Regions from separate parts of the Streptosporangium sp. 'caverna' genome, predicted to be linked through region 3. Evidence: riboswitches for the same ligand, from Rfam matches in the RefSeq annotation. Region 3 holds a riboswitch; each other region holds the start of a gene.
What was found. A riboswitch is a leader RNA that binds a small molecule or an ion and turns the genes downstream of it on or off. The one in region 3 is predicted to bind cyclic di-AMP.
Positions count from the first base shown of each region.

Region 1 (2,856 bases), 2.0 Mb from region 3:
ACGTTCACGATCGAGGTGTCCACGACGAACATCAGCTGCGTCAGCACCAGGATCACCACGGCCGGCGTCACCGAGCCACGCCGAACGCTCACCATCGCATCCGCCGGCGGCGCCGGCGCGGTATCGGGCCCACCCGCCGGGGCGGTGGGCAAGTTGCCTCGGGTCATCACACCTCTCCTGTCCTGCGTCATCGCCCGCATCGGGGCGCCTGTGACATGGTCAGGCCGCCTGAACCGACACGCAAAGATTCTTGCTGCGGTGGCAAGGTAGGGGCATGGATGAAGAGATCGCATCGACGATGGCGGCGGTCGGACCCCGACTGAAAGGGCTGCGCACTCAGCGCAACCTGTCGCTGACCTCGCTGGCACAGTCCACCGGGATCTCCCTGAGCACGCTCTCCCGCCTGGAAACCGGTCAGCGCCGCCCCACCCTGGAACTTCTGCTCCCCCTGGCGCGCGAGCTGCGCGTGGACATCGGCGAACTCATCGGGGCGCCGCAGACCGGAGATCCCCGCCTGCACCTCAAGCCCGTCACCCGCCACGGCATGACCATGCTGCCCCTCACCCGACGAGCAGGAAGCCTGCAAGCCTACAAACTGATCATCTCGCCCAGGATGCGCTCACCCGAGCCCGAGCAGTCCAGCCACGAGGGATACGAATGGATCTACGTCCTCGACGGCCGCCTACGCCTGGTCCTGGGCGACAACGACCTGATCATGGGCCCCGGAGAGGCCGCCGAATTCGACACCCGCACCCCCCACTGGTTCGGCAACGCCGACGAGAACCCCGTCGAGATCCTCAGTCTCCTGGGCCATCAGGGAGAGCGAGCACACCTGCGCGCCCGGACCGTACGGTCCGAGGGCACCGCAGCAGGTGCCGAGTGACACACGCACACCGGGCAAGGCCGCTACGGACGTGCGAGTCGGTACAGAATCGCCCGTGAGACCAGCCGTCTTCGTCCAGCCGTGTCGGTCGTCGTCTCCGGCGGCGCCTGGGTCACAAGGGGGCGCAGGCCCTGGCCGGGGCCGTTAGCGGTGATGTCGAACCGGTAGCGGCCCAGGAAGGTGATGTGCGCTGCCTGGCTCACCGGTGGCAGTGGAAGTCGCAGGGGCCGTATGGAACGGCGGCCCAGACGCGGCAAGGCCCTACGCCTATCCAACAATGATCACGAGTTGATCACTCTTTAGTTGCGTATTGGGTTCACATGACCTTCGGTTTGCCGTTAAGCTCCATTTTGCCTCGGCCGTAACGGTCGATATGCCTAATTCCGGGCGCCTGCCCTGGGAACCGGGGACCCATCGCACCCGGGGTGAATCCACTTCGGTGGAAGGGCTTTCCCTCTAGCCCGAACCCGTCAGCTAACCCGGTCGGCAGAAGAGAGGAGAGTACGTGGCGGTCACGTCCCTCACGTTCCGTCGTCATGCAACCATCGCGGTCGGTGTTCTCACCGCGGTCGCGATTGCGCTGGGCCCCGCGAACGCGGGTCTCGCGGCCCCCAAACCAACCGAGACCGAGCTCCGGGCCGACCTGGCCAAGCTCAACAAAAAAGTCGACATGCTGATCGAGGCCTACGCGGCCAAACGCGAGTCCCTTAAAAAAGCGCAGCAGGCTGAGGCGGTCGCCAAGGAAGACCTGAGCAAGATCGAGGCGGTCTACGCCGAGATCGAGAAAGAGGCCGGCTCCATCGCTCAGCTTCGCTACCAGAGCAGCGCGGGAAACCTGCCCACGTTGCTGTCCACCCCCGACCTGGGCGGCGCCGCGGTGATGGAGCAGCTCACCGCCGAGCAAGGTGCTTCCCTGCAGCGCTTCGCCGACAGTCTGGAGCGCAAGAAAAAGGCCGCGGAGACGGCTGCCCGGCTCGCCGAGAACATCGGTGAGGAGGTCAAGGAGGTGCAGTCTCAGCGCGACGGAGCCGAGGGCCTGATCCGCGACATCAAGCACAAACTCGACCAGCTCGTCCCCACCGGTTCCGGCCGCCTCCCCGACGGAAGCTGGGCTCCCCAGCTCCCCACCGGCAGCGACAACATCACCGACCGCACCCGGATCATGCGCGAAGCCGTCAGGAAACGCTTCGACCTGCCCTACACGGTCGGCTGTTACCGGGCCGAGAACGACGGCGGCGAACACCCGCTCGGCCGCGCCTGCGACTTCATGATGAGCACCGGCGGCTCCATGCCCTCGGCGGCCCACGTCAAGCTCGGTGACGAGATCGCCGCCTGGGCCATCCAGAACAAGGACCAGCTGGGCGTCAAATACGTGATCTGGCGCCAGCGCATCAACACCGGCTCCGGCTGGCGCGCCATGTCCGACCGCGGCGGCGTCACCGCCAACCACCTCGACCACACCCATATCTCGATGTACTGATTTTGGGGCTTGACGTGGTCGACTTGTCGATCGATCGCTGGTCGGTGGCGTTGAAAGCCCGCACATCCGGTAGCAATCGCACGGTCACCACGAAGGTTCCCGCCGCTCCAGCCCGGTCGACAGCGTGCCGACTCAAGAATCGCAGCGCAAACAGCAGCAGCATCGTCATGGAGGCGCCTGACACACACCATATCGATGTCCCCGGCGGTGCACTATTTTCTGCGGCCCTACCTGGTCACACCAGAGCCCTGACCAGCAAACGGCCGGCACAAGCAGGGCACGACAAGCTTTGGACAAGCCGGCGTGGCTAGCGTGCACCACAGCTAAGCCGGGAGTTGCCATGCCTTCTTCAGTGTCAGCCGGTCCGCCTTCAGTGTCAGCCGGTCCGCGAATTCGTCCGGGCAAGAGAGATGGCGGCTCTTTCCAAATAGCATGCGGAGTGTTGATCGCGTTGAGCGGCGCGCTGACAGCCTTCGCCTTTAACGCGATCTAT
Region 1 is NZ_CP029711.1:4,633,406-4,636,261, reverse strand. It holds gene DKM19_RS20480 (MFS transporter) at 1-92, opposite strand, end outside; gene DKM19_RS20475 (helix-turn-helix domain-containing protein) at 275-883, shown strand; cyclic di-AMP (ydaO/yuaA leader) riboswitch at 1,248-1,387, shown strand; gene DKM19_RS20470 (hypothetical protein) at 1,389-2,363, shown strand; gene DKM19_RS20465 (glycosyltransferase 87 family protein) at 2,803-2,856, shown strand, end outside.
Region 1: linked by a shared signal. The riboswitch ahead of DKM19_RS20470 (hypothetical protein) and the one ahead of DKM19_RS29180 (CHAP domain-containing protein) in region 3 are both predicted to bind cyclic di-AMP.

Region 2 (2,856 bases), 3.5 Mb from region 3:
CCACACCGACCATCGTGCTGTGGCCCGAGCACGACCCGCTCTTCTCCCGTGACTGGTCCGACCGGCTGGCGGCCTTCTTCAGCGATGTCGAACTGCGGCCACTCGACGGGTCCGGCCACTTCACTCCCCTGGAACGCCCCGAAGAGTTCGCCGACGCCGTGACGACGGTCGGCTCCCAGCGCCCTTAACGACGCGATCCCACGGCCATCCCGTCAGTCCTACAGAACACACAATCATCATTGAAGGCCGATTGTGGTGACGAACCGCCTACCGAACATGGGTGTGGTGCGGCACTCTTCGCTGAAGAGAGGTATGCATTTCCTCGGAAGCGGCCGGAGACCTAACTAACGACGAATCGTTATTTACCGGGGCAATGCGGAGGGCAGAAGGGGCGGGGTCCACGTGGCACTCGGGCGAGTAATGACAGCATTCCCCATCGGGGATACGGAAGACCGTGAAGACTCCGTCACCGACGCGACGGCGGAGCAGCATGACAAGGCGCTGGCCGTCGTGCAGCGGCTGTTGAAGGCCCGGGGAGTTCGCGCCTACGCCGCCCACACGATCGGCCTCAGGCTGCTCGGGACCGGCGGTCTCCATCCGCTGGGGGAGAGCAGGCGATACGCCCCCGAGCTGATCGTCCACAGCGGCGCGGGATGGGTGTTCGCCACGGTGACCGTGGGGGCGCGTTCCGGCTGCTACCTGGTGTCCCTGTGGAACGGCTTCGACCTTCGGACGGTCAAGCGCGAGCACCCGGAAAAGGTCGCGGACCTGATCCTCTCGATCCGGCCCGAGGAGAGGGCCTGAAGGATGTCGTGGCGGCGGACACCTCAGGCGGGGCGGCCGAGGGCGCGCAGCTGATCGGGAGTCAGCGTGGAGATGTCCTGGTCGATGGGGGTTTCGGAATACTGGTGAATGGCCCAGGACTTCCAGTCGGCGGGCGGGGTGACGATGCCACCGCTGTAGAAGGCCACCCAGAGGGGATACTGGGCCAGGCCTGCGCCGTAGGTGTTGGCGAAGTTCCAGCTGCTGTAGACCATCGGCTTGACGCCGGTCTTGGCCTGGACACGGGCAAGCCAGGCCTTGGCCCAGGCGTTGACCTCACTGACGGACCTGCCGTCGGTGGTCTCCAGATCCAGTGCCAGCAGATCGCCGGGCTTGGCGGGCTGCTGGTTCACCACCGCGAGGAAGAAGTCAGCCTCGGCGATCGGGTTGTTGGCGGGATGAGCAAAGTGATAGGCGCCGCGCACGATGCCCTTCTTGGCCAGCTGGCTCCAGTGCCGGGCAAATGCCTTGTCGCGAAAATCCAGTCCCTCGGTGGCCTTGACGATGCCGAATTTGGCCGGGCTGGCATCCCAGTCATGGTCCGCCTGGTAATTGGAGACATCCTGGCCGTAGGTCGACACCTCGGCGCGGGCCCCGCTGAGGGAGGCGGTCTGCCCCAGGTTGACCGGCGCGGTGAGCGCCCTGGCCGAAGTCTGAACGGCACCGCTCACGGTCGTCGCGGAAAGGCTGGAGGCCAGGGCAGGGCTGGCGGCGAGAACCGCGCCGGCGACAACGGTCGCACCCATCGCGGACATGAGGGGACGGGGAAAACGATATTTGGACATGCGGGGATCAACTCCTTGCTTCCATGCCGCCTACCGGGTTAGCTGACGGGTTCGGGCGTGGAAGTGCCCTACACGACGCCATGTGGAATGGGCCGCGATTCACCCCAGAAGATTGGGTCCCCGGCTCCGTGAACGCACGGACTCGGCAGCCGCGCTCATCCCGCGACGGAAATCTCTGCGGGACGAGACCACGGTCTCGGTAATGATCAGAGCACTATCCGCGCCACAATTTGGCTGAGGCCATAACTTGGCTGGATATACGTATGCCCGAGATCCCGAAGGTAAGCGATGAGAGTCGAATGATGCAAGGCATCGTCATGTCGGCCTAACGAAATCCCTTACGGCATAGGCCTTTGATGAACAAATCTTTTACCTTTGGCAGGTGGGTTCGGGGCCTCGGAAAGCCCCATTCGGCCTTGAGATGCCGAGGCCAAGGGTGTCACCAGATACGAGCGTGTCACCAGATACGTGTGAGTCCTGTACGACCAGGTCAGAGACGCCGTCAAGGGCGCCGGACGTGGCAGGGAACCGCCCGTTCCCGTCACGAGAACATGTTGATGCCGACCACCGCTGCCGCGGCCGGCTTTCCGAGCTGGGCGGTCGACCTCCTTTTGTCGAGTGGTGAATCCGGTACCGCAGGCACGGCGGCAGAAAGCCGGGAACCCGGGCCGTTCAGCCCCCGTCCCGGGCCACCGTGATCGCCTCGACGAACCGGCGATATCTGGACAGCTCCCCGTCCACGGGTTCCAGCACGAGCTCGCGGGCGACCTGATCAACGCTCGCGCGGAGCGCCTTGGCCGCTCTGCGCGCGCGGCGCCGGCCACCGAGCCAGGCCGCCACCCGGGAGAGCAACGCGATCACCAGCCCGAGGAGGACGCCGCCGATCAGCAGGAAGGTGGGCCAGGGCAGATCGCCCACGGTCGGCAGGAACGGCTGCGGAAGCCGCAGATAGTCCATTCCGACCAGGCCGAGCAGCCATACCCCGCCCGCGATCATGGCCGCGAGCACCAGCCACTGCGCCAGCCCGACCGCCCGCCACCATCTGGGCCGCCTGGAGACTCCGAGCGTGGTGGCGGCCACGGCCCGGTCCAGACCGTCCTCCAGCTCGTCTCCGTGTGACCGCGCGGCCTGCCGTACGGCCACCGCCCACGGCCTGGGCAGTCCCGCCGAGGCGGCCCCGGCGGCCTCCCGGATCGCGGTGTCCATGCGGGAACGCTGGACGACGGTCGTGGCGGGCATGGAGCTGCGT
Region 2 is NZ_CP029711.1:10,124,478-10,127,333, forward strand. It holds gene DKM19_RS43725 (alpha/beta fold hydrolase) at 1-188, shown strand, start outside; gene DKM19_RS43730 (hypothetical protein) at 421-804, shown strand; gene DKM19_RS43735 (glycoside hydrolase family 25 protein) at 828-1,607, opposite strand; cyclic di-AMP (ydaO/yuaA leader) riboswitch at 1,620-1,765, opposite strand; gene DKM19_RS43740 (GTPase family protein) at 2,280-2,856, opposite strand, start outside.
Region 2: linked by a shared signal. The riboswitch ahead of DKM19_RS43735 (glycoside hydrolase family 25 protein) and the one ahead of DKM19_RS29180 (CHAP domain-containing protein) in region 3 are both predicted to bind cyclic di-AMP.

Region 3 (2,856 bases):
CACGAAGAGTGGACGATAGGCAACCTGGACGTCAATATGCCGAAACTCAACCGTTACATCCAGCCGGTTTGTGGGTGATTAATGGGTATGAAGCCGACAAATCACCCAAGCGGGCAGTTGGGAGCGCTCCCATCTCATGCGCATACAGTCAGGGCATTCCGGCATGTGAAGGCCCTGGGATCCCGTTCGTGCCCATCCTCCGGGGCTCGCACGGCGTGCGTCGACCGCCTTCACCGTTATCTTTTCGTGTCTATTCTGAGACGGCATCGTGGCCGCATTTATGGCCGATCTGTGAATCTTTCACGGCCTTCGTCGCGCTTCGTGTTGGGCCAGGGCGCTTGATCGGATGGTTTCCGGTCGCGGCGCCCTGCCGCCGGAGGCCCGCCGCCGATCTCGTGCGCCCGGATCGGGGTGGTTTTCGAGTACGGTGCCGGGCTCAGGTACGGTTTCGAACGGCCTCGCCGGGGAGGCGCAGCCGGAGATTCGGCCGGGCGTTCAACCGGGTATCGCCCGTGCCCCGACCGGGGGCCGCCACCGGTGACGGCCCGGGTTCCGCCGCCTCCGTGGAGACAGCCGGCCGGACACCGGGAGCGGACATCCGAAAAGGAGCGCCGCTCGAATGAGCGGCGCTCCTTTTCGGATGTCTGTGGACCGTCTGAGGGGGATCAGCCGGTGTAGATCGGGTAGCCGTAGCCGACGACCTGGGACTTGGGCCGGACGCGCTCCGCGACCTTGCCGTTGCCCGTGTTGCCCTCGATCGTGGTGATCGTGCCGTTGCCGTTGTCCTTCTTCACGAACCCGACGTGGTCGATGCTGTCGAGGCTCTTGCTGCCGTCCCAGGCGAAGTAGACGACGGCGCCGGGCTTGGCGACGTCGCCCCACTGGTGGTTGGCCTTGAACCACTTGGCGTGGGCGACGGTGTAGGCGTCCCAGCCCATGGTGGGCCGGATGCCGGCCTGCTCACCGACCCAGGAGACGAACATCGCGCACCAGGGGGCGTCGGCGTAGGCGCGTACGGTACCGCCGCCGTCACGGGCGAGGGTCTCCTTGGCGCGGGGGGAGGCCATATACCAGGACTGGAACTTGGTCCCACCGCCCTGGGCGTTCTCGCTGATGCCGATCTGCTTCTCGGCGATGCTCAGGACCTGCTGGGCCGAGACCTTGGGGAGCCGTTCGGCCTCGATCTGGAGGGGAGACTTGGCGGCCTGGGCAGCCTGGGCGGCCTCGGCGGGAGGGGTGAGAGCGTGGGAGCTGGGGGGATCCGCCAGGGCGGGGGAGGCTGTGAGGGCCCCACCGGCGACGGCGATTGAGACGCCCGCGAGGACGCCTGCCAGGTGGTTACGCCGGAGGGCGGGTATAAGGCGATGCTTGGTCATACGGGGGTTCGACTCCTTGCGTCGCTTCCATTCCGCCTACCGGGTTAGCTGACGGGTTCGGGCTGGGAAGTGCCCTACGACGCGCGAACGCGTTGATTCACCCCAGAAACGTGGTTCCCCGGTTCCGCTGACTTCGCGGATTCGGCGGCCGTGCTCACCGGTTGGGCGGAGGGATCCGCCCAGGTGAGTTCGGTCGGGCAATGTGACGGCAATGCTTAGGTCCTAATCGGACTAGGCATTTCCTTCGAATAGGACGAACCTACGCCATCCGGACAGACGATTACAAATGCGACACATTGCCTTCGCTTGGGACAACGTCTGAAATCAGGCAAAGAAACGGCTGCTTTCCTGGACCGCCCCAGGCCCGGTTTTCTGGGTGTCCGGCGGCGAGCGCGTTCGCTGCGATCCAATGGGCTGCGATCAGTCCATGGGCCGAAAACAGCTATTTTTAAGGGGATCCCGGGCGATGTCGCCGATTGATGGATCATCGGATCGGGGCCGGGACGGCGTGGAATCGGATCCATTGGGGGGCCTCCGCAGGGAGTCAGATTTTTTCGAACACAGTGTCGAGTAAAGGTTTGACCGCAATAGGGTCGAGGCGCGGATTTTTTACCTTTGACCTGCATCTGCACTCCCCGCGCGGGGGTTAGCCCGGGTGGGCGTGACGCATCCGACTTCGCATCCGTCACACGTGTATCAGGCGGCTCACGCCTGGCTGGGACAGGCCTGTTGTCTCGTTGACATTCATTCGCCGCACGGAGCGGTCATCGTCCGGCGCTCCAATCGGAAACCCCTGTGGCGCCCTTTATGTAGTGCGCGGTTATGCGATGAGAGAAGAGTCGTGCTCGCGTTTGGGGCCGCGCCCGGAGTCGGTCGCCGCTGAGGTGCGCGGGACTTTACCAATTGAAAGTCGAGGACGCGGTGAAGGCGAGCGAGATGGCCGGAGATCGATTCATCGGTGCGGACTTCATGGGTTGAAGGTCAATGGCCCGGTGGCGGCAGCCCGGTGGCCGGACGGGGTTGGCGAACGGATCACGGAAAGCGATCTGGAGGGGTCTGGCCGGGTGATCGGCTGCCGTTGGTCCGTTGCGTCCTGGCGGTGAGGCCCGGCGGAAGGCGCGTCCGGTACGCGCCCGCACCATCGGCGGGCGACGGTTCGCGCACCGCCTGCACCGTAGCCGGGCGACGGCTCGCGTACCGCCTGGGTGGATGTGGCCGAAACCCCGGCGGTCGTTCTCGTGGAGACGGCGCCGGCGGGTGTGACCTGCGAACTTTTGTTGCTTTTGCGTCATCTCATCCCTCCTGTACCATCGCCGATTATGAAAATGATTTCCATCTCCATAGCGAGCTGCCTCCTCCTGGCGCTCACCGCCTGTGGAGGCGTGGACGGCACCCCGTCCCAGGCCGCCGGTGCCACACCTGACAGCCCGCGTACCGCCACGGAGCTGATGAGCTGTGGTCTGCCCCTTCGCGTCACCTC
Region 3 is NZ_CP029711.1:6,659,184-6,662,039, reverse strand. It holds gene DKM19_RS29180 (CHAP domain-containing protein) at 666-1,376, opposite strand; cyclic di-AMP (ydaO/yuaA leader) riboswitch at 1,395-1,533, opposite strand; gene DKM19_RS29175 (ABC transporter substrate-binding protein) at 2,702-2,856, shown strand, end outside.